DNA from 4 places in the Arthrobacter sp. Y3221087 genome. Region 3 is predicted to be linked to each of the others. Evidence: riboswitches for the same ligand, from Rfam matches in the RefSeq annotation. Region 3 holds a riboswitch; each other region holds the start of a gene.
What was found. Region 3 has a riboswitch for thiamine pyrophosphate ahead of thiD (bifunctional hydroxymethylpyrimidine kinase/phosphomethylpyrimidine kinase). Riboswitches for the same ligand answer to the same signal wherever they lie in the genome.

Region 1 (7,768 bases), 1.6 Mb from region 3:
ACCACCCAGTCCTAAAGTATAGTAAAAACTGCCAGAAAACAGGATTACTGCTACCCCTTTGTTTCGCGATGATGGATCTAACCGAAAGTTCATGTGGTCGTGCAAGGCCAAATCATTCAAACAAAGGGGATTAATAGTGAACCCGACAGCAAATGCCGTACTCACCCCGCGTCCTGATACTGCTGTACTGGACTGGACGTCCCAGGACCAGCGCGCGGTGGACACACTCCGCGTCCTGGCAGCCGACGCCGTTGAGAAGGTAGGCAACGGACACCCGGGGACCGCGATGAGCCTGGCTCCTGCTGCGTATCTCCTTTTCCAGAAGCTGATGCGCCACGATCCGCGCGATCCGGACTGGATCGGCCGTGACCGGTTCATCCTGTCCCCGGGGCACTCCTCGCTGACCCTCTACAGCCAGCTGTTCCTGTCAGGCTACGGCCTGGAACTGGAGGACCTTCAGGCGCTGCGGACCTGGGGGGCACTGACCCCCGGCCACCCGGAGTACAAGCACACTGCCGGTGTGGAGATCACCACCGGCCCGCTGGGCCAGGGCCTTGCATCCTCGGTGGGCTTTGCCTACTCCCAGCGCCGCCAGCGCGGCCTGTTCGACGCCGATGCCCCCGCCGGCGAGAGCCCGTTCGACCACACCATTTGGGTCATTGCCTCCGACGGCGACATCCAGGAAGGCGTGACCTCGGAGGCTTCCTCCCTGGCCGGCCACCAGGAACTGGGCAACCTCGTCGTCATCTACGACGAGAACCACATCTCCATTGAGGACGATACCGACATCGCCTTCACTGAGGATGTCCTGAAGCGTTACGAAGCCTACGGCTGGCACACCCAGCGCGTTGACTGGACCGAGACGGGCGAATACGTCGAAGACGTCCAAGAGCTCTACTCCGCGCTGCTGGCGGCCAAGGCTGAGACCTCCAGGCCGTCCATCATCTCGTTGCGCACCATCATCGGCTACCCCGCCCCCAAGAAGCAGAACACGGGCAAGATCCACGGGTCAGCCCTGGGCGCCGATGAAGTTGCAGCTCTGAAGGAAGTGCTGGGCTTCGACCCCGCCAAGTCCTTCGAGGTGGATGAGGACGTCCTTGCCCACGCCCGCAAGGTTGTGGACCGCGGCGCAGCCGCCCGCTCCGAATGGGAAGAGTCCTTCTCCGCCTGGCAGTCCGCCAACCCCGAGGGCGCCGCCCTGCTGGAGCGCGTCGAAGCCCGCCGGCTGCCCGCCGGACTCGACGCCGCCCTGCCTGTCTTCGAGGCAGGTAAGGACGTCTCCACCCGCGCCGCGTCCGGCAAGGTCCTGAACGCCATCGGACCGGTCATGCCGGAACTCTGGGGCGGTTCAGCCGACCTCGCCGAGTCCAACAACACCACCATCGAGGGATCGCCGTCGTTCATCCCGGCTTCCCGCTCCACGGAAGCCTGGAAGGGCAACCCCTACGGCCGCGTCCTGCACTTCGGCATCCGCGAGCACGCCGCCGCCTCGATCGTGAACGGCATCAGCCTGCACGGCAAGACCCGCGCGTTCTCAGGGACGTTCCTGATCTTCAGTGACTACCAGAAGCCGGCCATCCGCCTCGGCGCCCTGATGGGCGTCGGGTCCATCTATGTGTGGTCACACGACTCCATTGGACTGGGCGAGGACGGCCCCACCCACCAGCCGGTGGAACAGCTCTCCACCCTGCGTGCGATCCCGGGCCTGGATGTTGTTCGACCGGCCGACGCCAACGAGGTTGGCATCGCATGGAAGACCATGCTGCAAAACCACAGCAACCCGGCCGGCATCGTCCTGACCCGCCAGAACGTTCCGACTTTCGCCCGCGGCGAGGGGACCGCCGAGGGTGACACGTTCGCTTCCCCGGCAGGTGTGGGCAAGGGCGGCTATGTCCTGGCCGAGGCATCCAATGGCGGTGCCACCGTCCCGGCCCAGGTGCTCCTGATCGCCACCGGCTCCGAAGTGCAGCTGGCAGTCCAGGCCCGCGAAGCACTCCAGGCCGAAGGCATCGCCACCCGTGTCATCTCCATGCCGTGCGTTGAGTGGTTCAACAAGCAGGACGCTGCCTACCGTGAGTCGGTCCTCCCGTCCGCGGTCAGGGCGCGTGTCTCCGTTGAAGCAGGACTGGCCCTGGGCTGGAAGGAATTCGTCGGTGATGCCGGCCGTTCCATCAGCCTCGAGCACTACGGCGCCTCCGCTGACTACAAGCGTCTCTTCCAGGAGTTCGGCATCACGGCGGAAGCAGTCACAGCCGCCGCTAAGGTCTCCCTCGCAGGCCTGCAGGCCTAACAACCGATTTCAGGAGAAAAGACAATGACTACTCCCACCCAACAGCTCTCCGACGCCGGAGTATCGATCTGGCTGGACGATCTTTCCCGAGGCCGGCTCTCCAGCGGCGGGCTGCAGAAGCTCATCGAAGAGAAGAACGTGGTTGGCGTGACCACCAACCCGTCCATCTTCCAGGCCGCGATAACTTCGGGCACCGACTACGACGCCGCCATCGCCGGGCTTGCCGCGCGGGGCAGCAGCGTGGAGGAGACGATCTTCGAGATCACCACCACCGATGTCGCGGACGCCTGTGACCTCTTCGCCCCTATCGCCGCCGCGACGAACGGCGTTGACGGCCGCGTGTCCATCGAGGTGGACCCACGCCTCGCCTGGGACACCGCCGGCACCATCGCCGAGGCCAAAGAACTGTTCAAGAAGGTCGACAAAGACAACGTCCTGATCAAGATCCCGGCCACCCTTGAGGGCCTTGAGGCCATCACTTCCGTTCTGGCCGAGGGTATCAGCGTCAATGTGACCCTGATCTTCTCGCTGGAGCGCTACCGTGCCGTCATCAACGCCTTCCAGGCCGGCCTGAAACAGGCCAAGGAGAACGGCCACGACCTCTCGAAGATCCATTCGGTGGCGTCCTTCTTCGTTTCGCGTGTGGATACCGAGATCGACAAGCGCCTCGACGCCATCGGCACCGACGAAGCCAGGGCGCTCAAGGGCAAGGCAGGCGTCGCCAACGCCCGCTTGGCTTACCAGGTCTACGAGGAGCTGTTTGCCACTGAACGCTGGGCAGTCCTGGCTCAAGCCGGCGCCCGCCGGCAGCGGCCGCTATGGGCCTCCACCGGTGTGAAGGACCCCGCTTACTCGGACACCCTCTACGTCACCGAACTCGCCGCCGTCGACGTGGTAAACACCATGCCCGAGAAAACGCTGGACGCCACTTTCGACCACGGCGTGATCACCGGCGACACGATCACCGGCACATACGAGGAAGCACAAGGTGTGCTCACCGCCATCGAGCGCCTCGGCGTCTCCTACAACGACGTCGTCACTCTCCTGGAATCCGAAGGTCTGGACAAGTTCGTGGCCAGCTGGAAGGAACTGCTGGCCGATGTTGAGGGCGCGCTCTCCAGCGCCCGGAAGGCATCCTGAACCATTGAGTGCGCCCTGCGCGGGACCCATAGGGGTCCCGCGCAGTGGCCGCAGATCAGAAAGGCGGACACCATGTCCAAGCCACCCCTAAATTGCTGTATCAATCCCAGCATCCTGTCGGCCGACTTCGTCAACCTCGAAGCAGAGCTTGCCCGCATCAGCAATGCCGATGCTGTCCACGTGGACGTTATGGACAACCACTTCGTCCCGAACCTGACCATCGGCCTGCCTGTCGTGGAAAGGATCCAGAAGGTCAGTCCTGTGCCGCTGGATGCCCATCTGATGATTTCCAATGCTGACACCTGGGCCCCCCAGTTCGCTGACGCCGGGATTGCCTCGGTCACCTTCCATGTTGAAGCATCGGTTGCACCGATCAAGCTTGCCCGTGAGCTTCGCGCCCGGGGCTCGAAGGCCGGCATGGCCCTGCGCCCTGCCACGCCGGTGGAACCGTACCTGGACATGCTTTCCGAACTGGACATGCTGCTGATCATGACCGTTGAACCGGGCTTTGGCGGCCAGGCCTTTTTGGACGTGATGCTGCCCAAGATCCGCCGGGCTCGCGCCGCCGTCGACGGTTCAGGGGTGAACGTAGCCATCCAGGTGGACGGCGGCATCACGGAAGAAACCATCACCCGTGCCGCCGAGGCCGGCGCCAACGTCTTTGTCGCGGGCTCGGCCGTGTACGGCAAACCTTCCCCTGCTGAGGCAATCGAGTCGCTGCGCGCGAACGGCCAGCTTGCCTTCGCATAGCAGCAGGCCGCCCCATCACCGTTACCAATCTTGAAGGACCCATAATGCGCGTTCACATCGCAACCGACCACGCCGGCATGGAGCTCAGCTCCCATCTGATCACCTCGCTCGCAGCCAGCGGCTACGAGATGGTGGACCACGGACCGGCCGCCTACGACGCCGAGGACGACTACCCCGCATTCTGCATCAACGCCGCCGCCGCCGTCGTGGCCGACCGGGCGGCAGGCATGGACGCGCTCGGAATCGTGCTGGGCGGCTCCGGCAACGGCGAGCAAATCGCCGCAAACAAGGTCAAGGGAGTCCGGGCAGCCCTCGCGTGGAACCTCGACACAGCCAGGCTCGCCCGCCAACACAACGATGCCAACGTGGTCGCCGTCGGAGGCAGGCAGCACAGCGTCGAAGAGGCCACGGAACTGGTCAAAGCATTCCTGGCAGAACCATTTACTAATGCCGAACGCCATGAGCGCCGCATCGGCAAAATCGCTACCTTCGAAACCACGGGCGAGATCGTCGAATAACCCCCACCAACAAAACCCCGGGCCAAGGTTGTCGTCAACCCTGCCGCCAGCCATCCCGGAAAGTTCTCCCGCTGCTTAGACCAGTCGGGGATCCCAACACCGACTCTCCCGTCCCGGGGGAGCAACCCAGAAAGGAAGATTCACATGAGCATAACTTTCGAGCCGACCGCCCTCTTCCAGGGGAAGCTGGACGAAGCACCGCTCGGTCCACCCCTGGCCGAAGTGCTGGGCGACGAGATTCCGACGCGGATCACTATCCCCTTTACCAGCGATGATTCCCGGATCCTCTCCGGAGTCTGGGAAGCTGACCCAGGCCTTTCACGATGGGAGTTTCTGGAGCGCGGCGAGTCGATCTACGTCCTTGAAGGCCGCATGGTGGTTACCGAGGATGGCGGAGAGCCGACTACCGTAGAGGCCGGAACCGCAGCTATCTTCCCCATCGGTTGGAAGGGCACCTGGGAAATCCAGGAGCGCATCAGAAAATTCTTCGTCATTTTCACGCCCTGACCCAGGGAAACTGTAAGGCCTGGACACGTGCCAGGCCTTACAGTTTGTAGCCATTCATACAACGACAGGGGAGCGCCGCCATCCGGCACTGGCCATGGCCGGGGACCGCAGGTGGGCGCTGAGAGTGCGGACAGCCGCAGACCCTCGAACCTGATCCGGCTAGTACCGGCGCAAGGGAGTCGAGTTCTCGAAGTCCGGTAACGGCAGTAGCCGCGTGCCGTGCTTTCCCCTCCTGTTTCCCAGGAGGATTTTTTCATGAGCACTGCAGCAATCAAGAAGACCACCAGCAAGTCCTGGCGCGTCGTGGACATCGTGGTGGCGGCCCTGATCGCCATCGCCGGCGGCGTGATTTTCTGGGCCTGGTCCCAGGGCGCGGCCGCGGTCTCCGGGCCCATGAACGCGGTTTACCCGCCCCTGACCGGCCTGATCGCCGGCGGCTGGATGATCCCGGCAGTGCTGGGCATGCTGATCATCCGCAAGCCCGGCGCGGCATTGTTCTGCGAGACCGTGGCAGCCACCGGTGAGCTCCTGATGGGCTCGCAGTACGGCGCCTCGGTGCTGTTCTCAGGCTTGGTCCAGGGCCTGGGCGCTGAAATCATCTTCGCGATCATCGTTTACAAGAAGTTCAACCTGCCGGTGTCGCTGCTGGCCGGTGCTGCCGCGGGCCTGTTCTGCGGCCTGAACGATTCCTTCGCGCCGTGGGGCTGGAACATTGCGTACTCCGGCGGTGACAAGCTTGCCTACATCATCTTCACCGCGATTTCCGGCGCGGTCATCGCCGGTGCCCTGTCATGGATCGCGACCCGTGGCCTGGCGAAGACCGGGGTCCTGAGCTCCTTTGCCTCGCGCAAGGCAGCCACGGAGTCCGTCCTCTCCTGAGGCCTGAAAGGTTAGCTGATGACCATCACCACCGAAATGTGCGTGGACAGCGATCCGTTGATCATTGACGGAGTCGAAATAACTTCGCGGCTCATTATGGGCATTGGCGGAGCCCCCAGCCTGGACGGACTCGGAAGCGCCCTCGTTGCTTCTGGGACCGAGCTGACCACCGTCGCCATGCGGCGCTATTCGCCGTCGGAGGCCGGTTCCTTATTCCAACTCCTGCTCGACCACAAGATCCGGGTGCTGCCCAACACCGCAGGCTGCTTCACGGCAAAAGATGCGGTGCTCACCGCCGAAATGGCGCGCGAAGCATTGGAAACCGACTGGGCAAGCTCGAGGTGATAGCTGACGAGCACACCCTGTTGCCCGATGCCGTGGAACTGGTCGATGCCACGGAGCAATTGGTCAACCGCGGCTTCAAGGTATTCGCGTACACCAACGATGATCCGGTCCTGGCCCTACGGCTCGAGCATCTGGGAGCCTCCACCGTTATGCCCCTTGGCTCACCCATCGGCACGGGCCTGGGCATCCCGAGCCCGCACAACATCGAGCTGATTGTGTCCCGCGCTTCCGTGCCCGTCGTGCTCGACGCTGGCATCGGAACCGCCTCGGACGCGGCCTTTGCAATGGAACTGGGGTGTGACGCTGTCCTGCTGGCTACAGCTGTCACCCGGGCACAGAATCCGGTGCGCATGGCCACCGCATTTAAACACGCAGTCCTCTCTGGAAGGCTGGCGAACCGCGGCGGCCGCATACCCCGCCGCGAGCATGCACTGGCGTCATCACCCTTGGAAGGACGAGCCGAGTTCCTGTAACGGGGTGCAGGCACCACCGACTGCAAGCCGTCCAAAACGGTAGGTAAAACCATCCTGATACAGCGTTTCCCACGACCACACATGACGGGATCATGGATGCCGGGAAGGAGCAGAGATGACGACACAAACGTCCGTCCGGCTGCTCCGCGCCGGTCTGGTGGGATCCCTGATTTTCATTCTCGGTGCGGGCGGACACCTCGCTGGTGGCGGTCACGCGCCCCGGCCCGAGGTCATGGCCGCGCTCTTCGTTGTGACCTTGGTTCCGATAGTGATGCTTTCCTCACACCGGTTCTCGGTACCTGGGCTTCTTTGTTCGCTGGGCGCCGGCCAAGGGTGGCTGCATTGGTCCCTTGACGCTCTCGGCCCCGGACAGCACCCCACCTCGGCTCTGCTGTTGCCCGCTTCCCGCATGCCGGACACCTGCCGGCTCCTGGCACAGACACTTCCGTGGGGATCGTCATGTCTTCCGCTGACGCAGCGAGCGGATGGCTGATGTTCACTGCCCACGCCGTTGCCACTCTGGTCACAGCGCTGCTCCTGGCTCGTGGCGAGGATGCGTTGCGCCTTGTAGCCACCTTGCTTGAGCCGCTCGTGCGACTCCCTGACTTCATCGCCTTGCCGCCGACGGTCCGCACCCGGTGGCGCACCGACGTCGTAACTTCCCCGGCAGCCGCCTCGCTGCGACTTCCTACCCGGCGAGGTCCGCCACCAGCCGTCCCCGCGGCCACCTGAGTACCCGCCTTCCGTCTGGAACACAGGAAACCAGGGACCGGCCGCCGCCGACAACAGGCGTGCGCCCCATGCCCCGCCTGGGTTTCTTGACCTCACCATCCCTTAGTTCCGCGAAAGGCATTCTGCCATGAAGA
Region 2 (7,768 bases), 450 kb from region 3:
GCGGCAGGACCGTGGGGGAACGCACCTACCTGGAGATGATCGACGCCGGCCTGGCAGGCCTGGAGATCGACCACCGGGACAACGCGGAGGAAGGGCGGGCCTTCCTCCGGCGGCTGGCGGCGAAGCACGACCTGCTGGTGACCGGTTCCTCCGACTACCACGGCACCGGCAAACCCAACCTGTTGGGCGAGAACCTCACGTCCCCGGAAGCCCTGGCCAGGATCGAGGAACTGGGTACGGGGACCGCCGTCGTCCGTTCCTGACGCTTAGCGGGGCTGCCGGCTGACGAGCGTGGCGTGCGCGCCCAGCCGTTTGGCCATGATGTCCACCGCGGGCTGGTTCTGGTCCACGCAGACGAACTTGCGGCCCAGCTTGGCCGCCACCGCGCCCAGGGTTCCGGAGCCGGCGAAGAAGTCCAGGCACCAGTCGCCGGGACGGCTTGAAGCGGCGACGACGCGGCGGACCAGGCCCTCCGGCTTCTGCGTGGGGTATCCGGTTTTTTCCTTGCCAGTGGGGGAGACGATGGTGTGCCACCAGACGTCCGTGGGCAGCTTGCCCAGTTCCCGTTTGGCGGGGGTGACCAGGCCGGGAGCCATGTACGGTTCCCTGTCCACCTCGGCACTGTCGAAGTGGTACTTGGCGGGGTTCTTGACGTAGACAAGGATGTTGTCGTGCTTGGTGGGCCAGCGGTTTTTGGCGCGGGCGCCGTAGTCATAAGCCCAGATGATCTCGTTCAGGAAGCATTCCCGGCCGAAGATGGCATCCAGCATCACCTTGGCGTAGTGGACCTCGCGGTAGTCGAGGTGCAGGTACAGCGTTCCGTCCTCCGCCAACAGCCGCCACGCCTCCACGAGCCGCGGCTCCAGGAAGGACCAGTAGTCGCTGAACGCGTCGTCGTAACGGTGCAAAGCACCCTTGATGGTGTCGTAGGAGCGGCCCTTGAAGCCCACGCGGTCGCCGCCGCCCTCGGCGTTGGCCACCATCCTGGTTTCCTGCCGCCGTTGTGGCCTGCCGGTGTTGAAGGGCGGATCCACATAAATCAGTGTGAAGGCGCCGTCCGGCAGCGTGGGGAGGTACTCCGCGTTGTCCGCGTGCACCACCAGGCTGCCGCCGTCCGGCGCCCAAACAGTGTCAGTCATCGGGGCAGTTAGCCCTCGGTGCCAGGCTGTGCGCCCTTGTCAGTGCCGGCAACCACTTCGCCGTTGCGGCGGCGGGTGCGGGTACGGGTGCGGCGGGCACGCGTGGGCTGCTCGCCGTCGTTCTGTCCAGCTTCGCCGGCGGGCGCGGAGGCTGCCGCCGGGCCTGACGTACGACGCCGGCGCTCACCGGAGCGGCCGGCGGGCTCGCCGCCACGGCCATCTTCGCGGCTGCCGGAATCCTGGCGTCCGCGCCCGGCACGGTCACGGCCGTCCCCGCGGCCGCCGCCGCGGCTGTTCTTCTTCCCGGTTTCGCCCAGGTCCTCCAGGACCTCGGCGTCCACACCGGCAAGGGTGCGCTTGTCGCGCGGGAGCCGGCCCTTGGTGCCTTCGGGAATGTCCAGATCGGTGTAAAGGTGGGGCGAGGACGAGTACGTCTCCACCGGCTCGGGCACGCTCAGCCCCAGGGCCTTGTTGATCAGTCCCCAGCGCGGCATGTCGTCCCAGTCCACGAAGGTGACCGCGGTACCTTTGTTGCCGGCGCGGCCGGTGCGGCCCACCCGGTGCAGGTAGATCTTTTCGTCTTCGACGCACTGGTAATTGATGACGTGGGTGACGTCTTCGACGTCGATGCCGCGGGCCGCGACGTCGGTGGCCACCAGGACATCCACCTTGTTGTTGCGGAAGGCGCGCAGTGCCTGTTCGCGGGCGCCCTGGCCCAGGTCGCCGTGGATGGCGGCGGCGGCGAAGCCGCGGTCCACCAGTTCCTCTGCCACCTTGGCGGCGGTGCGCTTGGTCTTGGTGAAGATGATGGTGCGTCCGCGGCCTCTGGCCTGCAGAATGCGGGCCACCACTTCGGTCTTGTCCATGCTGTGAGCGCGGTAGATCAGCTGGCGGATATCGCGCTTGGTCAGCCCCTCGTCGTCGGGATCGGCGGCGCGGATGTGGGTGGGCTGTGTCATGTATCGCCGGGCCATGGCGATGACCGGGCCGGGCATGGTGGCGGAGAACAGCAGCGTCTGCCGGACGGCCGGGGTGGCGGCGATGAGGGTCTCGACATCGGGCAGGAACCCGAGGTCCAGCATCTCGTCGGCCTCGTCCAGGACCACGATCTTGACGTTCTTCAAGCTCAGGTGCTTCTGCTTGTACAGGTCGATCAGGCGCCCGGGGGTGCCCACCACAACCTCCACGCCCTGCTTCAGCGCTTCCACCTGCGGCTCGTAGGCACGGCCGCCGTAGATAGTGGCGATGCGGGCGTTGCGCTTGCGGGATGCGGTCTGCAGGTCGTTGGCCACCTGGACTGCCAGTTCGCGGGTGGGGACAATCACCAGTGCCTGCGGTGCACCCGGGACCGCCAGCTTGGCGTAGCCGGGGTCGTCCTGGCCGATGACGCGCTGCAGGGCGGGGATGCCGAAACCGAGGGTCTTGCCGGTGCCGGTCTTGGCTTGGCCAATGATGTCGTGCCCGGACAGTGCCACCGGCAGGGTCATGGCCTGGATGGGGAAGGGGTGGGTGATCCCGGCGTCGGCCAGCGATTCGACGATGTCCTCACGGACGTTGTAGTCGGAGAAGGACTTCTCCGCGATTTCGTGCGGCTTCTCGTCCGAGATGATGGTCTCTTCCGGCTCAATCACCTCGGTGCCGGTCTCGTCCGTCAGAAGCTGGTGGGTATGCAATTCACTCACAGGGAGTTTCCTTATTCATTTGGGCATTGGCGCTGCCTGCTCGACGGGCCGGCCGCAAGGCCGGTCCGGAGCACGCTCGGGCGCACAAGCATTTCCAGTGGAAGCCGATCGCGGGCTATCTAATGCTGGCACTGGTGACCAGCGGGCAAATCTCAAGATCGCGTAGGGGCGGGCTTGTTGGTTTCAAATCAAGGAAATCAACGACCGGGCATCCATTTCTACTTCTCCAGTCTAGCCGTACAGGGCCGCAATCCCGGCTTTTGCACCCTTCGGGGCGGGAAGCCGGCCCGCAACGGGCGTCAGCCGACCAGTTCGAAGTGGACCTCGCGGGTGGCAATATCGGAGGAAAGCAGGCGGACGCGGACCTTGGTGCCGGACTCCAGGTCGCCGGCGCAGCGGGCTGTTACAGCAGGTTCGGCGATCTGGATGATGCCGGAACCGCCGTTGCCGTTACCGTTCTTCCCGTTTCCGTTCTTCCCATTCCCATTGCGGGGGCTGCCGCCGTTGCCGTTGTCCTTTTGGGGCTTCGAGCCGGAGATGACGATGGCATCAAACTCCTGGCCGACATGGTTGACCAGCAGCGCGGCCTCCACGGTATCCAGCGCCATCCGCTCCATCCGGGACGCCAGCTGGTCCGAGCCGGCCATGATCTCGGGAAGCGACGGCAGGGCCTGCCGCGCCCAGCCAGGAACGTTGCCGCCGTTACTGAGAGCCTCGCAGATCACCAGCACAAAGCGGTCCACCAGCCGGCGCAGGGGAGCGGTGGTGTGCGCGTAGGCCGCACCGATGGCGGCCTGCACAGCAGCCTCCGGTACGATGCCGTCAAAAGCGGTGTATGAGGCTCCGCGGAACAGCATCCCCGCCGAGTGCATGATTGCCAGCTGCCGCGGTTCGGTGGGGTCCAGGCTGCGCAGGTACTCGCCGTAGCCGACCTCGCCGTCCCACGGTTTCCCCAGCACCTCCGTCTGGAGTTTGAAGTGGTTCAGGGAGCGTTCGTCCGGCGCGGGCATGGTCCGCAGGATGCCCACCTTGCCGTCCAGCATGAGCTGCGCGGCAGCCATGCCCGTCATGAGCGAAATCTGGGCGTTCCAGTCCTCCACGGGCAGCTGCGGCGCGGCGGCGATGCGGTAACCGCCGTCGGGGAGCTGGACGATCTCCTGCTCCGGCATGTTCAGGCTGGCGCCGTCACGGGCGCGTTCCAGCTCCACGCGCTTGAGGCCAACCTCTTTCAGCAGCTGCAGGACCGGGGATGCGGTGCCGGCGTCCAGTTGGGCCTGCGCGCCCTTGTAGCTCAGCTTGGCGCGGCTGCGCATCCGTGCCCGTCTGACTGTGGCAGAGGTGACTTCGGCATTGCCGTCCAGGCGGAAGTCCCAGACGAAGGCCGGACACTCCTGGCCAGGCAGCAGGCTCCCCGCCCCTTCGCTGATGACCTCCGGATGCAGCGGAATTCGGCCGTCGGGGGCGTAGAAGGTCTGCCCGCGGCGCCGCGTTTCCTGGTCCAGCGGTCCGCCCGGCTTCACGAAGGCCGGAACGTCGGCGATGGCGTACAGCACGTGGTAGCCGCCGCCGTCGGCCTCTATGAAGAGCGCCTGGTCCAGGTCCGTGGACGAGGCCGGATCGATGGTGATGAATTCGACCCCGGTCAGGTCGTGGGACGGAAGCTCCAGCGCGGCCACGGCCGCTTCGGCGTCCCGGACCGCGTGCTCCGGGTATGGCCCGGGCAGCTCCAGCTCGGTCCGCAGCGCGCCCAGGGCCTCTTCCAGCGCGTTGTTGTGCTCATGGACGTTGGGAGCCAGCCGATGGTGTGACACGAAAATCAGCCTAGCCCGAAGACCGCCGAATATGCAGGCCATTGGCGGGATAGAAGGCAGGGCCGTGTTGCCCGCCGGCAGGTCAGGACGCGGCAGCGTCCAAAACGGCCAGGAGTGAGGCCGCCGCCGCGGCGGGATCCGCCGCTTCGGTGATGGCCCGCACCACCACAATCCTCCGGGCCCCCGCTTCCACCACCTCGCTGATATTGGAGTGGTCGATGCCGCCGATGGCGAACCACGGCACCTCGTTGCCGGTTTTGGCCGCGGCTGCTGCAGCGTATTTCACCAGCTCCGGTCCCACGGCGGCCCGGCCCGGTTTGGTGGGGGTGGCCCAGACCGGCCCGACGCAGAAATAGTCCAACCCGGCAGGCCCTGCGGCGGCAACGAGTGCGGCATCCACCTGTTCCGGGGTGTGGCTGGAGAGTCCAATGGCGGCGTTGCCGTTCAGCAGGGTGCGTGCCGCGGGCAGGGGGAGGTCCTTTTGCCCGATGTGGAACACCGGCGCGCCGGACAACACCGCGACGTCGGCGCGGTCATTCACTGCCCACAGCCGGCCATGGCGCTGCGCAGCCTCCCTGAGGACGGCCAGCAGTTCCAGCTCCTCGGCAGCCTCGATGGTCTTGTCGCGGAGCTGGATAATGTCCACTCCGCCGGCGAAGGCGGCATCCACGAAATCCCTGAAGTCACCGCGGTCAGCGCGGGCGTCAGTACACAGATAGAGGCGGGCAGACTTGAGCCCTGCGGTTCCCTCGGCGGTGGTGAAGGCATCGGTTGCGGAGGCGCCGGCAGCGGCAGCGGAGTGGGACACATTCATGGCTGCAAGCCTAGTTCCTCTACACTTGCCTCGTACTGCGGGAGCCTGCGGCAGCTGTCATAAAGCGCCGGGCTGAGAGGGCGTCAGAGCCGACCGCTTGACCTGATCCGGGTAATTCCGGCGTAGGGAAGGAGACACATGGGCACCCCCAACACAGCACCCCCGCAGCCCCCCAACGGCACCATCAGGGCCGACGTCGCAGTCATCGGCGGCGGAGTGGTGGGCCACGCAATCGCCTGGGAAGCACAGCGCTCAGGCCGCAGCGTCGCGCTGATCGACGACGCCCCCGGCTCCGGCGCCAGCTGGGCGGCAGCCGGGATGCTCGCACCGGTGAGCGAGCTGCACTACCAGGAAGAGGATCTCCTGGACCTGATGCTGGCCTCTTCCGCCCGGTGGCCCGGCTTCATCGCGGACCTGTCCTGTGCATCCGGGGAGAAAACCGGGTACCTGACGACGCCCACCCTCGCCGTAGGTGCCGACGCCGCCGACCGCCGGGCTTTGATGGACCTGCGCGCGGTCCAGCAGGCCAATGGCCTGGCTGTTGAGCCGTTGACCGTCCGCGAGGCGCGGCGGCGGGAACCTTTGCTCAGCCCCGCCATCGCGTGTGCCCTCGACACCCCCGCGGACCACCAGGTGGATCCCCGGCTCCTGGTGTCCTGCCTTCGCAACGCCCTCGCCGGGGAAGCCGCCGGCCGCGGCCCCGCAGTTGCGGGCGCAGTGGAAGGCTACGCGGTGCCGGACAGGGCCTTGGGCCTGCTGTGGGCGGATGACACTGTTGCGGGAGCCCGGCTCGCCGGCGGCGGCACAGTGCTGGCCGGAGAAACCGTGGTGGCCAATGGACTGGATGCCGCTGCGCTGATGGACTTGCCCGCGGGCCTGCTCCTGCCGCTGCGGCCGGTCTACGGGGACATCCTCCGCCTCGCCGTACCGCAGCACCTCCGGCCGCTGGTGACGGCCACCGTCCGCGGCCTGGTCCGCGGCGTGCCGGTGTACATCGTCCCCCGGGAGGACGGAACGGTGGTGATCGGAGCCACCCAGCGTGAGGATGCCCTCGCCGGGGCCGGTGCCGTACCCCCGCAAGCCCTCCGGTCCGCTGCCGGAACGGTGTCCGCAGGCGGCGTCTATCAGCTACTCCGGGACGCGCAGGTCCTGGTCCCGGCCGTGGCCGAGCTGGAATTGCTTGAATGTACGGCGCGGGCCCGGCCGGCGACCCCGGACAACGCCCCGCTGCTGGGCAGGGTGCCCGCCGCTCCGGGCTCCAACCCGGGCGGGCACATCGCCGGCCTGATCATGGCCACCGGATTCTTCCGGCACGGCGTCCTCCTGTCACCCGCAGCCGGCGCCATCTGCCGGGACCTGATGGACGGCACCGCGGACCCCCGCTGGGAAACGTTCAACCCTGGCCGCTTCTCCGGCCGCCAAACCTCCGCTGCAAGCGTCAACATCAAGGAGACAGCATGAACATCACCCTGAACGGAAACCACCATACGGTGGCTGAGGGGGCCTCCATCACCACCCTCATCAGCGAGGTCACCGGCCGTACCGTGGGGGCTGACGGCCAGGCCAAGGACGGGAACAGGCTGGGTGTCGCCGTGGCGCACAACGCGCAGGTGGTTCCCCGGAGCCAATGGTTCGCCACGGCGCTCGCCGACGGTGACGACGTCGAGCTTGTCACGGCAGTGCAGGGAGGCTGACACCATGACCGAATCCGATACCCTGACCACCACGGTTGTGCCCAACCTGGACGATGCCCTGGTTATTGACGGGGTGCCCCTGGCGTCCCGGCTCATCATGGGGACCGGGGGCGCCCCGAGCCTCGACGGGCTTGGCGCAGCACTCCTGGCCTCCGGCACGTCCCTGACCACCGTGGCAATGCGGCGCTACTCCACCGCGGAGACGGGCTCGCTGTTCCAGCTCCTGGTGGACCACGGCATCCGGGTACTGCCGAACACCGCCGGCTGCTTCACCGCCCGGGACGCCGTCCTCACTGCCGAACTCGCCCGCGAGGCGCTGGAAACGGATTGGGTGAAGCTCGAGGTCATTGCCGACGAGCACACCCTCCTTCCCGACGCCGTCGAGCTGGTGGAGGCCACCGAACAGCTGGTGGACCGCGGCTTCAAGGTGTTTGCGTACACCAATGATGACCCGGTCCTGGCGCTGCGGCTGGAGAACCTCGGCGCCACCGCCGTGATGCCGCTGGGAGCGCCCATCGGCACGGGACTGGGAATCCTGAACCCGCACAACATCGAGCTGATCGTCTCCCGCGCCTCCGTCCCGGTGGTCTTGGACGCCGGGATCGGTACGGCCTCCGACGCCGCCCTG
Region 3 (7,768 bases):
TGAGCGGCTTGGCAACGCGGCGGCTGCTCACGGACTCAGTCCAGATGCCGGCCTTACGCTCAGCTTCGAGTTCAGCGCGCGCGGCGGCCTTGGCATCCTTGCGTTCCTGCTGTTCCTCACGCTTCTGGTTGCGGGTGGGCCGGTCGCCGATATCGGCAAAACGGACATCCGTGCCGCGTGGCGAGGCCAGGAGTTCGGCGCCCGCCATCATGGTGGGCTCCCAGTCGAAGACGACGCCGTCATCCTCGCCGATCACCACGGTGTCGCCGGGCTTGGCGCCCTGCTTGAACAGTTCCGTTTCCACGCCGAGCTTCGCCAGGCGGTCGGCGAGGTAGCCGATGGCTTCCTCGTTGGTGAAATCGGTCTGCTTGACCCAGCGCACGGGCTTTTCGCCCAGGACGCGGAACAGCGGCTCGAGGTTCTTTTCCTCGCGGCGGATCCGGAAGCCGGTTTCGTTGACGGCGCGGGGCCGCAGCACGGCAGGCTGCACCTTGGGCGGCGCAGCTGCCACTGCGTCCCGGGCAGCCTTGACGATTTCTGCCATGGCAAAACCGAGCTGGCGGAGGCCTTCATGGCTGGTGGCGGACACCTCGAACACCCGGTATCCGCGGGATTCCAGCTCCGGCCGGACAAATTCCGCCATGTCCTTGCCGTCCGGCAGGTCCACCTTGTTGAGGGCAACCAGGCGGGGCCGGTGGTTCAGCGGAACCACCTCGCCGTCCTGGCCGGCGTAGCTCATGTCCACGGCGTACTTTTCGAGCTCGGCCTCGATGATGGCGAGGTCGCTGAGGGGGTCGCGGTCCGATTCCAGGGTGCCGCAGTCAAGGACGTGGACCAGCGCGGCGCAGCGCTCCACGTGGCGCAGGAAGTTGTGGCCGAGGCCCTTGCCTTCGCTGGCACCCTCGATCAGCCCGGGAACGTCGGCAATGGTGAAGCGGACGTCCCCTGCCTGCACCACACCCAGGTTGGGCACCAGGGTGGTAAACGGGTAGTCGGCGATTTTGGGGCGGGCGGCTGACATGGCGGCGATGAGGCTTGATTTGCCCGCTGACGGGAACCCGACAAGCGCGATGTCAGCGATGGACTTCAGTTCCAGGACGACGTCCCGGGACTCGCCCTCGATGCCGAGCAGCGCGAAGCCCGGCGCACGGCGCTTCTGGGATGCGAGGGCAGCGTTGCCCAGGCCGCCGATGCCGCCGGCCGCGGCCACATACTCGGCGCCTTCGCCCACGAGGTCGGCAAGGACGGCGCCGTCCTTGGACTTGACCACGGTGCCGTCGGGAACAGGCAGGACGAGGGTTTCCCCGTTCTTGCCGCCGCGCCAGTCGCCCATGCCGGGGCCGCCGTTGGTGGCGTGGCGGTGCGGTGCGTGGTGGTAGTCCAGGAGGGTGGTGGTCTGGTGGTCCACGCGCAGGATGACGTCGCCGCCATTGCCGCCGTTGCCGCCGTCGGGCCCGCCGAGGGGCTTGAACTTCTCGCGGTGGACGGAGACGCACCCGTGGCCGCCGCTACCGCCGGATACGTGCAGTACTACCCGGTCTACAAAGCTGGCCACGTAAATCTCCTCAGTGCTGTTTTCGCGGCGCCGAAAGCGCCATCACGATTGTAATGCGGTTAAAAGAACAGTGGAGCGGGCCATCAGGCCCGCTCCACCGCTTTAATGCTGGTTGTTACTCTGCAGCTGCAGCAGCAACGATGTTGACGACGCGGCGACCGCGGCGGGTACCGAATTCAACGGCGCCCGGGGTCAGTGCGAACAGGGTGTCGTCGCCGCCACGGCCCACGCCGGCGCCCGGGTGGAAGTGGGTGCCGCGCTGGCGGACGATGATCTCGCCGGCGGAAACAACCTGGCCGCCGAAGCGCTTTACGCCGAGGTACTGAGCGTTGGAATCACGACCGTTGCGAGTGGAGCTCGCGCCCTTTTTATGTGCCATTTGAAATGCCTGCCTCTAAGTTCTGGGGATCTGCTAAAAACCTGAACAGTAACGAAGGTTACTGGATACCAGTGATCTTGACCTTGGTCAGTTCCTGGCGGTGACCCTGGCGCTTCTTGTAACCGGTCTTGTTCTTGAACTTCTGGATCACAATCTTCGGACCACGGAGGTCGTTCAGGATCTCAGCCGTAACAGTTACCTTGGCCAGGTCAGCAGCGGCAGAGGTGACCTTGTCACCGTCAACCAGGAGCAGTGCGGGCAGCTGAATGGTGCTGCCAGCCCCACCGGCGACGCGGTTCAGGGTAACGAAGTCTCCGACGGAAACCTTCTCTTGGCGGCCGCCTGCGCGGACAATCGCGTACACCACTTGGGAACTCACTTCTCTCGACGTTTCTAACTAAATTTGCGTGCGGAACCGGCTCTAACAGGCTGGCTTCTCGCTGTGCCTCAACGCCGTGGGGTCATAACCCAAGTGTTGGCGTAAGCACCGAAGAACTAGACTACGCTAATTTTGTCTTCGGCCGCAAATGAGGCTGGCTCCTGCGCGCCGGCTGTGATAGGAACCACAGGCCGGCCGGACGGCGGGGCCGCGCACCAACCATGGTACCGGCGGGACGGGCGCCACAGGCTCAGGCGTGCAGCCGCGGCGCGTCGAAAAAGTCCACTTCCAGGCGGCAGGACTGCTTGAAGGCCGTGACCATGGCTGCCCGCTCGGCGTCCGAGCCGCTCCGCCCGGCCGCATCCACAATGGCAATGGCCTTCCGGGTCGCTTCGGCGAAGTCCTCGTCAGCGTACGTCCGGAGCCACTCCGCGTAGGGGTGGCCTGCCGGTTCGCCCGCGGCGAGGAACTGGGCGTGGAGGGTCCTGCCCACCTCTGCATACAGCCAGAAGCACGGCAGGACAGCCGCGGCAAGCACCGCATAACTGCCCGACGCCGAGGCCGCCATGAGGTGGTCGACGTAGGACTTTGTTACGGAGCCAAGTTCGGCCTGGACGGGACGCGAGCTGAGCCAGGACCGGTGCAGCTCGGACTCAACCTCCAGGCACTGCTGCGCGGATCCGGCCCAGAACAGCTGCTCCGCCTCCGTGGGGGCCAGGGCGCTTGCCCGTGCCAGCACGCGGGAGTAGCCGTTCAGGTAGATGGCATCCTGGGCCAGGTAATAGGCAAACTCCTTTTCCGGCAGGCTGCCCGAGACCAGGCCGCGGATGAAGTCCAGGCTGTAGATGGCGTCCAGGTCCGCTTCAGCTTCAGTCCGGAGCAGGGCTTCGAATGACCCCGGCTGCGGAACGGCCCGCAGGTGGTGGAAGTGGTGCACGGGCCCGTTGCCGGCCCCTACCTCAAGCCGGGCGGAGTCCGCGAGCGCCCCCGCCAGCCAGGGCTTCACTTCCCGCAGCGACGCCTCCCAGTCCCCCCGCCGCGCCTGCACCGTGGCCATTGCAGAGGACAGCGAGCACCCCGTTCCGTGGCTGTTCCTGGTGGCCACCCGCTCCCCCGGTACCTCGATGACCTCCGCCCGCAGCAGGCCGGTGGTGTTCACCAGTGCGTCCGGGCATTGCGCATCTGGCAGGTGGCCGCCCTTCACCAGCACGGTTGCTCCGGTGGCATCGGCCAGCTTCCGCCCTTGCTCCAGGGCCCCGGCCCAGGAATCCCGGGGTTCTTCGCCCACGAGCATGGCAAGTTCGGCCAGGTTCGGGGTGATGAGGTGGGCCAGCGGCAGCAGATCGCGGAGCGCCGCCTCGGCGGATTCCTGAAGCAACCGGTCACCGCTGGTGGCCACCATTACCGGGTCGAGGACCACGACGGCGGGACGCACCTTCTCCAGCCAGGTCCGGACTGTGGCGATTACTCCGGCGTCGCCCAGCATGCCGATTTTGACGGCATCGATGCTGATGTCGTCACTGATGGCATCCAGCTGGCAGGCGAGGAATGACGCGGGCGGCAGGTGGACGGCAGCCACGCCGCGGGTGTTCTGCGCGGTGAGGGCGGCGATGGCAGCCATGCCGTAGCCGCCGTGCGCCGCAATGCTTTTCAGGTCCGCCTGGATGCCGGCGCCGCCGGACGGGTCCGAACCGGCAATGGACAGGACGCGCGGCACGTCCCGGCGCAGCGCTGGCTGGCCGGGCGCGGCCTGGACGGTTGCATCCGGGACGGCGCCGGGCTGGGAAGTTTCCGCGGGCATAAAGAGGGTCGAAGACAAAGGACATCCCTTCGCCGGTACTAGCCGGACAGGTTCAACGGGTCTGGATCTCAGCCGGCCCTTCGCGCGGCACCCCGTGTCGGTTACCCAGCCTAGCCGCTGACCTGGGAGCCGGGAAAAGTGACAGCCACCGCACGCAGGAAGTCCCCGCCTTATGGGCCGTTCCCCCCGGAATACGGAGGGGAACGGCCCATAAGGCGGGGACTTCCCGGGTCACACAGTGGCCCTGCCTGGGCTTAGAGCTCAGAGGCAGGAACCCCGACGCCCAGGATGATGGGCGCCTCGGCGGGCTTGGGCGCGCCTTCCTTGCGTTCCTGTGAGGCCGATCCGGTTTCCGGGGCCTTGGCAGCATGGCTGTGTCCGGCGCTGGGTGCCGGAACGTTCTCGTGCTGCTGCACGCTGGTTTCGTTGGCTGCACCCTGGGCGCGGCTGGCGCTGCGGTTGCGCCGCGGCCGGCGCTGGCGGGACTGGTCCACCGTGTGGTCAGACCAGTCCTTCTCCGCTTCTGCAGGAACCGGCTGCTCCGCCTCGCCAGGGCTGGCCTCGGGTTGCCTGGCTTCCGGTTCTTCCGCGGGGGTTTCGGCGGCAGGCGCCGTTTCGCCCAGGTGGGCGAAGGCTTCCGCGAGCCTGTCCAGGGTGAGGGCAGGGCGGGGCGGCTGCTCTTCCGCGTGCTCCACGAAGGGCAGGGCAACCTTCTCGCCGCCGAAGGTCAGGACAGCCGCAGGCCGTGGCGGGGTACCGGCGTCGTGCTTCTCTTCCACGGCAGGCGCCGCGGGCTGGGCCGACTGGGCCTGCCTCGCCGCCGCGACCTCGTCGTCATGCAGGTGCGCCGCATGCGCAGCCGCCGCGATGTTGGCAAGGGCCAGCCTGGTGGCTTCAGCCTTGGCGTGGCGCTCGGCGTCGGCCGGGTCCGGGTGGACGGTGTGGACATGCACAGCGGGCGCCGGCGCAACATCGGGCTGCTGGCCGCCGCGTCCGCGCCGCCGCTTGCGGTCCGGGCGTCCCCCGGGCTGGCTGCTGTCGGTCCGCTGGCCCTCGTTCCGGTGGCTTTCGGCACGGGCGTCAGGCCGGCTGTCGGTGCGCTGCACGTGGTGCTCGGCAGCAACGATGTTGGCGCGGCGGTGCTCCACGGGGTCGTCGTGGGTGACGACGCCGCGTCCGGCGCAGGCCTCGCACTGCTCGCCAAAGACCTCCAGGAGCCCGGTGCCCATGCGCTTCCGGGTCATCTGGACCAGGCCCAGGGACGTGACTTCGGCAACCTGGTGCTTGGTGCGGTCGCGGCCCAGGCATTCCACCAGGCGGCGCAAGACCAGGTCCCGGTTCGATTCCAGGACCATGTCGATGAAGTCGATGACGATGATGCCGCCGATGTCCCGGAGGCGGAGCTGGCGCACCACTTCCTCGGCTGCTTCGAGGTTGTTCTTGGTGACGGTTTCCTCAAGGTTGCCGCCGCTGCCCGTGAACTTGCCCGTATTGACGTCCACCACGGTCATGGCTTCGGTGCGGTCGATCACCAGGGAACCGCCGGACGGCAGGAAGACCTTCCGTTCCAGGGCCTTGTGGATTTGCTCGTCGATTCGCCAGGCGGCGAAGATGTCCTGGTCCTTGATCCACTTCTCAAGGCGGCCCACCAGGTCCGGGGCAACGTAGGTGACGTAGGCCTCGATGGTGTCCCAAGCCTCTTCACCGGACACAATCAGCTTGGAGAAGTCCTCGTTGAAGACGTCGCGCACAACCTTGATGGTGAGGTCCGGTTCGCCGTACAGCAGTTCGGGAGCCAGGACCTTGGTAGAGGTGGACTGGCTTTCGATGCCTTCCCACTGGGCGCGGAGCCGGTTGATGTCGTGCGTCAGCTCTTCCTCGGACGCCCCTTCGGCCGCGGTGCGCACAATGACGCCGGCCTGCTCCGGGAGGCGGTCCTTGAGGATGCGCTTAAGCCGGTTGCGTTCGACGTCGGGCAGCTTGCGTGAGATGCCAGTCATGGACCCGCCGGGAACGTACACAAGGTAACGGCCGGGCAGCGAGATCTGGCTGGTCAGGCGTGCGCCCTTGTGGCCGACCGGGTCCTTGGTGACCTGGACCAGGACGGTGTCGCCTGACTTAAGGGCGTTTTCGATGCGGCGCTGCTTGCCTTCGAGGTTGACGGCCTCCCAGTTGACCTCGCCGGCATACAGGACGGCGTTGCGACCGCGCCCGATGTCAACGAATGCTGCCTCCATGGAGGGCAGCACGTTCTGGACCTTGCCCAGGTAGACGTTGCCGATCAGCGAGTCCTGCTGGGTCTTGGAGACGAAGTGCTCGGCGAGGACACCGTCCTCGAGGACCGCGATCTGGATTCTGTCGTCGCGCTGGCGGACGATCATCTGGCGGTCCACGGATTCCCTGCGCGCCAGGAACTCGGCCTCGGTGATCACCGTGCGGCGGCGGCCGGTATCGCGGGACTCACGCCGGCGCTGCTTCTTCGCTTCCAGCCGGGTGGAACCCTTGACGCTGGTCACGCGGTTACTGGCGGCCTGCTCGGTCACCGCGCGCGGGGCGCGGACACGGGTGACGGTGTTGGGGGGATCGTCATCCCCGCCGCCGGTCAGTTCGAGGTCCTGGTCACCGCGGCGCCGCCGGCGCCGCCGGCGGGATGTGACGCCCTCTTCCAGGAGCGCGGACGCTTCGTCGCCCTCCGCTTCGGCGTCGTCGCCGGCTTCGCCGTCAGTGGCAGCCTCCGCGTCACGATCTTCGAGGCGGCTGCGGCTGCGGCGGCCTCGGCTGCGGCGCCTGCGGCGGCCGGCGGAATCGTCGGCGTCTCCGTCCTCGGCGTCGTCCTCTTCCACATCCTCCGGGACGGCCGGAGCCGGGCGCACCACAGTGCTCAGGTCCGGGGCCTGGAACAGTACGGAAGTGGGGGAAGCCGGTTCCAGGAACAGAGAGGCAAAGGGGCTGGCAGCTTCCTTCGCAGGCTCCTCCGTTTCGGCGGGTTCCCCTGCAGCGGCGTGTTGCGGCGCATCGCCTGCAGCGGCCGCGTCCGACGGCGCCTGGCCGGCGTCCTGGGCTGCGGGTGCCTCTTCCGGCGCTGCCTCAGGTGATTGCTCCTCGGCAGACGCTGCGGCGGAGGCACCGGTTTCTACCGCCTCGCCGGCAGTTGCCGGCTCCCGTTGCGCCGGAGCAGCTTCCGCCGGGGCAGCTTCCGCAGCGGGCGCTGCTGCAGCTTCGGCTGCCGGGGCAGCGGCCTTCCGGGTGGCAACCCGACGGCGGCGGACGGGTTTCTCTGCTGCTTCCGCTTCCGAAGCAGCAGGCGCGCCCTCCACCGTGTCAGTCCCAGCAGCTGCAGTCTCTGCGGCTGCAGTCTCTGCGGCATCCCCGGCGAAGGCCGGGAGGGGCTCCGCCGCGTCAACCTTTTTACGGGCGCGGGTGCGGCGGGCCGGCGCCTTGGTTTCCTCGGCCGCAGCCTCAACGTTCTCCGCGGTGGCGGCGTCGGCCGGAACGGTGCCTTCGCCGGCGGTACCGGCGTCGTCGGTTTTCGGCGCCGCCTTGCGGCGGGTCCGCTTGGGTGCGACGGGGGCCTCCGTGGCCGCCGCATCGCCGTTAACGGCCAGGTCTTGCTCGTTTTCCATATGCAGCTACACTCCTGCCCCTGACGTACCG
Region 4 (7,768 bases), on a different contig from region 3:
GCAGGAGCCGCGTCCGGTTCCAGGCTGCGAAGTGGGCGGCGTGCCACCAGTGCATCTCGAGGTGGAAGCGTCCGCGCCAGGAGTTGCAGACCAGTCCTGTTTCCTGCGGCGGTAGGGAGCCGGAGCAGTTGATGGCGGTGAGGTACTGGGAGAGGACCACCCGGCGTTCGATCTCCGCCGCGCGCGGATCGCCGGGCGCGGAAAGTTCGACGGCGGCGCCGGACTTCCAGAATTCCGGCCACGCCGTGCGGGAGGCCTGGATGACGGCGGTGCCGGCCCCGGAACCAGGTGGTGCCTCCTCCCCGTGGCTGGTGCCCCGGATGCCTCCGGCGCCGCGGGGCAGGCAGTTACCCGTGCCGGTGCTCATGAAGTGGACGCTGAAATCCAGGACTTCCTGTCCCTCCGCTGCCCGGATCAGGACGGTGTGCGGGCTGGTCTGCTCCAGTTCCAGGCCGCTGCCTATGACGTGCACCCGGTAGGCGGACCCGTCCAGGTTCCGGGTGATGATCCACTGCCGGCCGCCGCCGTCGGCCGGCAGCTCCGCCAGCCGTGTGGTGTGGGCGTCGGGGCAGGACCAGTCGGCGGCATCGTGCCAGGCCCCGGAACCGTACGGAAAGGCCAGCGAGACGGCCAGGCCGTGCTGCAGGGCGGCGGACTCAATCCGGAAGCCGAGCTCATCCCTGCCGGGGTGGCAGGCGGTGCCCACCGTCACCGGACGGCCGCGTAGCGTGAAGTTGCTGGCAGCCGTGCCGGTCCAGAGGTCAAGGATCTGCCTGGCATCGGCGATGTCATCCGCTGCCAGCCCCGGATCGTCGCGCTCCGGCAGGATGAAGGCGATCCGCCCGAGGTCCAGCCGGTGCGGGTTGGCCCGCAACCAGGCCTCGCTCTCCGACGCGCCGGTGTCCCGCCCGTCCACGATTCCGCCCACCATGTCCACGTACCGCACGGGGCCGCGGGGTGAATCGTAAAGGGCCGTTGAACCGGCCAGCGTGTAGTCCTGCACAGGCGGAATGGAATGCCAGCCCCATTGTGACTGCGTCCCCAGCAGGGTGCCGGACGGCAGCCCGTCCCGTGCGGCTACCGGATACCGGGCGGGCAGGGACTGCAGGCCAGTCAGGTCCATAGTGAAGCAGAATTCCCCGTTGCCTACGGAAACGGGGCTGCGGGGATCGAGGGTGCGCTGCTCCACATTGTGGCGGCGCACCAGTGCTTTACGGTCTATGACGGCCTGCTGGCGGTGCAAGCGCTCACGCTCCTCGAGAATCAGAAAACGCTTTCCAAGAACCCATCCTTGTGTTGCACAGCCTAGGAGTCAATCACGTGGCTCAGTCCGGAACTTGATCATCTTGTGGGTGCCGTCGCAGTACGGCTTGATCGCCGAAGCCCCGCACCGGCACAGGGCCACCGTTTTCCGTTCGCGCGGGACCGGCTCGCCTGAGGGCGTGACGATCTCGAAATCCCCCCGGACGATGAGTGGCCCATCCGGGCATACCACGATGGAGCTATCGGGCTGGTCCTGGTTCATTGCTGCTCCTTCAGGTTTGGTGCCGTCGCTTGTTGCCGGAAGGCCTGCAGCTTCCCGTGATGCCTGCGCTGGAGAACGGCTTTCGAATGGGCGGCCGTGCGGATCCTGGCACCCGCATAGGGGACGCCTCCCATCAGCCGGAGCGCGAGGGCGCCCCAGATGCTAACGGCCCGCTCCGTCGCCCACAGCGGCGCGAAGCACACCGCGGGCAAGGGAAACACGGCCGTACCGCCGTGGCGCCGGCGTCCGGTCTCGGCTGTGGCCACCGCCGCGGCCGCCAGTCCCGCAAGCGCCGCGGTGCGTGCCCGCCGGGGGAGGGCGGCTGCCCCGATGATGGCCGGAAGCAGGGCGAGTTCCGCGGCCAGGCGCCGGGGCTGAGCAAAATCGTCGTAGGCCTGGCGGAGGCGCTGCTTGAGGAAGTGCCTGGCTTTGGGCGGCCTTCGGGCGATGTAAAGGCCCGGAACGATCCGCTCCCGTCCGCCGGCGGCCTCGACCGTGCGGATCAGCTCCAGGTTTTCGAACAGGACGGGCTCATAGCCGTCCGTGGCCAGGAGGGCACTGCGGCGCAGCCCCAATGTTCCGGGAAAGTCCGCGGCCCATGCCCGGTTGATGAGTGACCGGGAAGTGTCCCACAAGGCATGCCAGGGCAGCGGGTCAAAGTAGTTCTGCGGCCGCACCACGTCCGCCGACCCGAGGTGGTCAACGACGGCGGCGAGGGACCCGCGCGTGTATCGGACGTCGTCGTCGGCCAGCACCAGCAGTTCCGCCCTGGCTTCGCACACGCCTGTCACGACGCCCGCGACCTTCCCGTTGCCCTGCGGCGTGCCGCTGCCCGACTCCGTCCAGCCCGCAGGGCGGATGTGGCGCACCTGCGGCGGAAACTGCTCCCGGTGGCGCGCAAACAGGTCCGGGCCGGAGCCGTCCACCACCGTGACCGGGATCCAGGCCACCAGGCGCTGCAGGTAGTCCACCAGGTCGGCGAGTCCGGTGTCATCTGTCCAGCGCAGGGGAAGGATGTACTCCGCGGGGAGCCGTGCGGCGGATCCTCCGCTGGCCGGGGAGGTCACGCTGCCGCCGGAACTGCCGCCCTGAGCGAGGAGCGGCCGCCTTCCCAGGAGTCAAGAAGGTGGGCGGACAGCCTGCTGTCGATGGCCATGACTGCCGTTGCCCCAAACAGGACGTCGTCCAGCAGCTCCGGCTCGGCTTCCACCAGCCCGCCGGCAAGGTCGCGGCCCGCGATCTGCTCGTGGACCGCATCGGCTTCCACATGTTCGTCGAAGTAGTGGGTGACGCTGGCATCGAAGCCGTGCCGGCGGAAGCCGTTGCCATAGAAGCGGTTGGGCTGCGAAGACGTCATCTCGTAGATGGCCAGGTGTCCGGTGATGGCGCCGCGGAGCCGCCGGTTCAGCCCGCACAGGGACATCAGGTTGACGGCCGCCAGGGAAACCGCCGGGACGGCGTCAACGTACGCGCCGTAGGAGTCGTCCATCCCCAGGCCCCGCATGGTGCGGGCGAAAAGGGCACTGTGCATTCGGTCCGGGCGGCCGCCGCCGTACTCGTCGGCCTGGATTTCCACCAAGGCAGCCTTCGCCCGGCCGCTGAGGCGGGGGATCGCCCAGGTGTGCGGATCCGCCTCCTTCAGCTGGTACACGGACTTGTGGATCAGGAACTCCTTGAGCTGGTCCAGGCTGGCCTTCTTGGCCACATAGCGGGAGACGCTGGGGCCGGTGTCCCTGCCGGCCAAGCCGAACAGCACATCCGCCACCGCGTCGCTGGTGAGCTCCCCCGGAAGTTCCAGCTCTCCGGCAGCCTCGGCGGCCGCCGCCCGAAGGGCCGCTTCGAACGGCTTTTCCAGGATCTGCCGGACCTGGATCAGCCCGGCATCCCATTCCCAGTGGTCCGTGACGCCGTCCAGCCCGGAGTAGTGCAGCTCGTACAGGCAGAAAAGGGCCAGCTGGGCATCGTCGTCGCCGATGATGTCCACGGTTTCGGCCAGCCGGTTCGAGGCGAGCTCCCGCAGCCCGGCCAATGATTCGACGGAGCCTCCAGGCGCGCCTGCAAGTACGTTGAACAGCGTGCTGCTGATGGGGCCTCGGGGTTCCGGGATTCGCATGGGTTGCTCCTAGGTCTCGGGTTGTGACCGTGCCGTCTGCGCTGGCGGCCGGTGGGTGTGGTCAGGATTTCCGGCTGTCCGCCGGCGTGGTCCGCGGGGAGAGGAGGACCGCAAGCGTGATCATGGCCAGCCCCAAAATGAGGTGCAGCCAGTTGTCCGCATAGTTTTCCGGGATGAAGTTCGCGGGGGTGTCGTCCCCGATGAGCAGTCCGTACAGCCAGAGGACCAAGTAGATGACGCCGCCGTATATAAGGAAGTTCCGGGCCTGCCGGTGGGTGCGTGCCATGAACACTCCGGCGGCGCCGAAGAGGAGGTGGACAAGATTGTGGAGGACGGACACTTGGAACGTACCCAGCAAAAGGGCCTCTGAACCGGGGCCGGCAAAGTCGAGGGAGCCGTAGTTGCTGGTGATACCCGGAACGAATCCAAGGATGCCGGCGAACAGGAAGATGCCGGCAACAGCCAGCGTGGACCACTGCAGCGCGGTTCGGACGCCCGGTGGGCGGGTGCTGACTGCCATGTCCTGGACTCCTCGTACGCGGTGGAAACAACATAGTAAGCATGATTACTAATAAAAGCTAAGCAGGCTTTGTTTCCCCGCCGGCAGCTGGAAACCCGTCAGGCCAGCCCGGTCCAAGTGTAGGGGTTCGGGTGGTGCCCGCCGCTGCGGCCCTGCTCATACCCCTGCTGCCAGGCCTTGCCGACGGCGGACACCAGCTCGGCCAGCAGGGGATAGTAGGGATGGTCCGGGCCGATGAAGATCATCTCGTCTTCGGCCTTGTCCACCGCCGCCCGGACGGGATTGTCAGCGGGAGTGCCGGTCATGGTGCCCCGTCAGCCCCGGTCGACCGCAACACCTCACGCATGGCCTCCACCACCAGGTCGTGGTCCTGCACCTGCGGCAGCCCGGACACGGTGACGGTGGCCACCGCTCCCACGCCCGTCACATAGACAGGGAAAGACCCGCCATGTGCCGCGTAGCGGGTCTGGTCGAACCAGCCCTCGTCCTCGATCCTGCCTCCGCGCAGCCGCCCGCGCAGCCCCACCAGCAGGGAAGGCACTTCGTACCGTGCGGCTGTCCGTTGCTTCGCGCGGATCCAGTGTTCGTTGTCCGGCGTGGCGCCCGGCAATGCCACATGGAAGAGGACCTGTTCGCCCTTGGTGATGTCGATAGCGATGGGCAGGCCGCGCTCCTTGCCCAGCTCCACCAGGAGGAGGCCAAGGTTGAGCGCATCATCCATGGAGAAGCCCGGAAACTGGAGTTCATGGATTTCACCCTCGACGCGGCCGATGAGGACCTGCAGGGATCCCTCCGGCTGGGCGGAATCGGAGTCTGGATCGAACTCAGTCACATGCGGCGGATTGGCAGTCATGGCCCACAATCTACCCCTGTCCCGGTGTAAACTGGACCACGCCCAACAGGGCAATCCAATGCATTATTCAAGCAAGCAACACATAACGACAGGGGAGCGCCGCCGTCGGGCCCGCATGGCCGGGAACCGCAGGTGGGCGCTGAGAGTGCGGACAGCCGCAGACCCTCGAACCTGATCCGGTTAGTACCGGCGCAAGGGAGTCGAGTTCTCGAAGTCCGGCAGCGGCGAAGTGCCGTCTGCCGTGCTTTCCCCTCCTGTTTCCCAGGAGGATTTTTTTCATGAGCACTGCAGCAATCAAGAAGACCACCAGCAAGTCCTGGCGCGTCGTGGACATCGTGGTGGCGGCCCTGATCGCTATCGCCGGCGGCGTGATTTTCTGGGCCTGGTCCCAGGGCGCGGCCGCGGTATCCGGCCCGATGAACGCCGTCTACCCGCCCCTCACCGGCCTGATCGCCGGCGGCTGGATGATCCCGGCAGTGCTGGGCATGCTGATCATCCGCAAGCCCGGCGCTGCGCTGTTCTGCGAGACCGTGGCAGCCACCGGTGAGCTCCTGATGGGCTCACAGTACGGCGCGTCCGTGCTGTTCTCCGGCTTCGTCCAGGGCCTGGGCGCCGAAATCATCTTCGCGATTTTCGTCTACAAGAAGTTCAACCTGCCGGTGTCGCTGCTGGCCGGTGCTGCCGCGGGCCTGTTCTGCGGCCTGAACGATTCCTTCGCGCCGTGGGGCTGGAACATCGCGTACTCCGGCGGTGACAAGCTGGCCTACATCATCTTCACCGCCATCTCCGGCGCGATCATCGCCGGTGCCCTGTCCTGGATCGCCACCCGCGGCCTGGCCAGGACCGGGGTCCTGAGCTCCTTCGCTTCCCGCAAGGCAGCAACGGAGCCTGTCTTCTCCTGATGCAGGCACCTACCCACCACGGCACGGCCGGGGCGGTGCGGCCGGCCGCAGTCACGGCGCGTGGCTGGGGCTGGCGGCATGCAGGGCGTGCCAAGCCCGCCGTCCACGCCCTTGACCTGGACATCTCACCGGGGGAGCGCGTCCTGCTGCTCGGACCCTCGGGCGCCGGCAAGTCCACGCTGCTGCACGCCCTCGCCGGGGTCCTGGGCGATGTGAACGACGACGGCGAGGCCGGCGACTCCGACGAGTCAGGTTCACTGCTCGTCGACGGCGGGTCCCCCCGGGGGCAGCGCGGACGGGCCGGACTGATGCAGCAGGACCCCGAAACCCAGGTGGTCCTCTCCAGGGTCGGGGACGACGTCGCGTTCGGCGCGGAGAACCTCGCCGTCCCCCGCGACGCCATCTGGACCCGAGTGCACGAGGCGCTCGCCGACGTCGGGCTGTCCCACCTGCCGCTGGACCATCCGACGTCGGCGCTGTCCGGCGGGCAGAAACAGCGGCTTGCGCTGGCAGGCATCCTGGCGATGCGGCCCGGGCTGATCCTGCTGGACGAACCCACCGCCAACCTCGATCCGGCCGGGGTGCTGGAGGTCCGGGACGCCGTGGCTCGCTGCCTGGACAAGACCGGTGCCACGCTGGTGGTGGTGGAGCACCGGGTGTCGGTGTGGAAGGACCTGGTGGACCGGATCGTGGTCCTGCAACCAGGCTCAGCCGCCGATTCTGGCGTCCTCCTGGAAGGTCCGCCGGACCGGGTCCTGGACGAGGCCCGCACCATGCTGGCCGCCGCAGGGGTGTGGGTGCCCGGCTACGTGCCGGCCACCCGTCCCCGCACAGACGCCACCTGTCCGGGCGCGGGAGACCTGATGCTGGCCGCGGAGAAAGTGGCTGTCTCCCGGGAACGCCCGCGCCGCAGCGGATTCCGGAAAATCCAGCCGCTTCCGGTGCAGGAGGACATCACCGCGCAGGTACGGGCCGGGCAGGCGCTTGCCATCACCGGGCCCAACGGTGCCGGTAAGTCCACCTTTGCACTGACCCTCGCGGGGCTGCTGGAGCCGGTTGCGGGCAAGATCTCGGCAACAACCCGCCTCAGCCGGGGCGCGGGAATCGACCCCTTCAGGTGGAGGGCCGAGCAACTGATCGAGCGGATAGGCACGGTGTTCCAGGAGCCGGAACACCAGTTTGTCACCGGCAGGGTGCATGATGAGCTGCTGTTTGGCCCGCACCATCTGGGCCACGGCGAGGACCGCGTTGACGAGCTGCTGGAGCGGCTGAGGCTCACGCCCCTGGTGGATGCCAATCCCTACACCCTCTCGGGCGGGGAGAAGCGGCGGCTCTCGGTGGCAACCGTCCTGGCGGCCAGCCCGCAGGTCCTGGTCCTGGATGAGCCCACATTCGGCCAGGACGCCAACACCTGGGCTGAGCTGGCGTCCTTCCTCTCCGAGCTCCTGGACTCCGGCACCGCCGTGGTGTCCGTGACCCACGACGCCGAGTTCACCGCCGCCCTGGGCGGAACCGAGCTGAAGTTGGCCGCGGCGGAAAAGGTAGCCCTGTGAGGCAGGAACTGCACCTGCGCGGCAACAACGCCCTGCTGACCCGCGCCAATCCGCTCAGCAAGCTGGCCGCCGTCCTCCTGATCACCGTGGTCCTGGCGCTTTCCATCGACTGGGTGTCCGCTTCGGTGGCGCTGGCATTCGAGGTCCTGCTGTTCCCGCTTGCCGGGCTCACGCTCGCGCTGCTCTGGCAGCGCGGGTGGCCGCTGATCCTCGCCGCCGCCGTGGGCGGCTGGAGCACCTCAATCCTCGCGCCGGACAGCGGAAGGACGCTGATCGACGTCGGCATCTGGACCATGAGCGAA

Region 1: linked by a shared signal. The riboswitch ahead of AC5RUO_RS00055 (ECF transporter S component) and the one ahead of thiD (bifunctional hydroxymethylpyrimidine kinase/phosphomethylpyrimidine kinase) in region 3 are both predicted to bind thiamine pyrophosphate.
Region 2: linked by a shared signal. The riboswitch ahead of thiO (glycine oxidase ThiO) and the one ahead of thiD (bifunctional hydroxymethylpyrimidine kinase/phosphomethylpyrimidine kinase) in region 3 are both predicted to bind thiamine pyrophosphate.
Region 4: linked by a shared signal. The riboswitch ahead of AC5RUO_RS18430 (ECF transporter S component) and the one ahead of thiD (bifunctional hydroxymethylpyrimidine kinase/phosphomethylpyrimidine kinase) in region 3 are both predicted to bind thiamine pyrophosphate.

Annotation. Positions count from the first base shown of each region.
Region 1 is NZ_JBNHFE010000001.1:5,896-13,663, forward strand. Features, by position in the region: gene tkt (transketolase) at 137-2,290, shown strand; gene tal (transaldolase) at 2,315-3,430, shown strand; gene rpe (ribulose-phosphate 3-epimerase) at 3,503-4,180, shown strand; gene AC5RUO_RS00045 (ribose-5-phosphate isomerase) at 4,225-4,698, shown strand; gene AC5RUO_RS00050 (cupin domain-containing protein) at 4,843-5,205, shown strand; TPP riboswitch at 5,262-5,400, shown strand; gene AC5RUO_RS00055 (ECF transporter S component) at 5,461-6,084, shown strand; partial or broken gene AC5RUO_RS00060 (thiazole synthase) at 6,103-6,902, shown strand; gene AC5RUO_RS00065 (hypothetical protein) at 7,362-7,634, shown strand; gene AC5RUO_RS00070 (YcnI family copper-binding membrane protein) at 7,762-7,768, shown strand, end outside.
Region 2 is NZ_JBNHFE010000001.1:1,163,970-1,171,737, forward strand. Features, by position in the region: gene AC5RUO_RS05570 (PHP domain-containing protein) at 1-263, shown strand, start outside; gene AC5RUO_RS05575 (DNA-methyltransferase) at 267-1,139, opposite strand; gene AC5RUO_RS05580 (DEAD/DEAH box helicase) at 1,148-2,821, opposite strand; gene AC5RUO_RS05585 (RNB domain-containing ribonuclease) at 3,121-4,632, opposite strand; gene thiE (thiamine phosphate synthase) at 4,715-5,446, opposite strand; TPP riboswitch at 5,474-5,592, shown strand; gene thiO (glycine oxidase ThiO) at 5,585-6,907, shown strand; gene thiS (sulfur carrier protein ThiS) at 6,904-7,140, shown strand; gene AC5RUO_RS05605 (thiazole synthase) at 7,145-7,768, shown strand, end outside.
Region 3 is NZ_JBNHFE010000001.1:1,610,449-1,618,216, reverse strand. Features, by position in the region: gene obgE (GTPase ObgE) at 1-1,555, opposite strand, end outside; gene rpmA (50S ribosomal protein L27) at 1,671-1,934, opposite strand; gene rplU (50S ribosomal protein L21) at 1,993-2,301, opposite strand; gene thiD (bifunctional hydroxymethylpyrimidine kinase/phosphomethylpyrimidine kinase) at 2,564-4,114, opposite strand; TPP riboswitch at 4,122-4,219, opposite strand; gene AC5RUO_RS07655 (Rne/Rng family ribonuclease) at 4,369-7,737, opposite strand.
Region 4 is NZ_JBNHFE010000009.1:53,467-61,234, reverse strand. Features, by position in the region: gene AC5RUO_RS18465 (hypothetical protein) at 1-1,243, opposite strand, end outside; gene AC5RUO_RS18460 (CDGSH iron-sulfur domain-containing protein) at 1,313-1,525, opposite strand; gene AC5RUO_RS18455 (glycosyltransferase family 2 protein) at 1,522-2,592, opposite strand; gene AC5RUO_RS18450 (iron-containing redox enzyme family protein) at 2,589-3,638, opposite strand; gene AC5RUO_RS18445 (DUF4383 domain-containing protein) at 3,700-4,158, opposite strand; gene AC5RUO_RS18440 (hypothetical protein) at 4,257-4,463, opposite strand; gene AC5RUO_RS18435 (heme-degrading domain-containing protein) at 4,460-5,011, opposite strand; TPP riboswitch at 5,092-5,227, shown strand; gene AC5RUO_RS18430 (ECF transporter S component) at 5,290-5,913, shown strand; gene AC5RUO_RS18425 (ABC transporter ATP-binding protein) at 5,913-7,466, shown strand; gene AC5RUO_RS18420 (energy-coupling factor transporter transmembrane component T family protein) at 7,463-7,768, shown strand, end outside.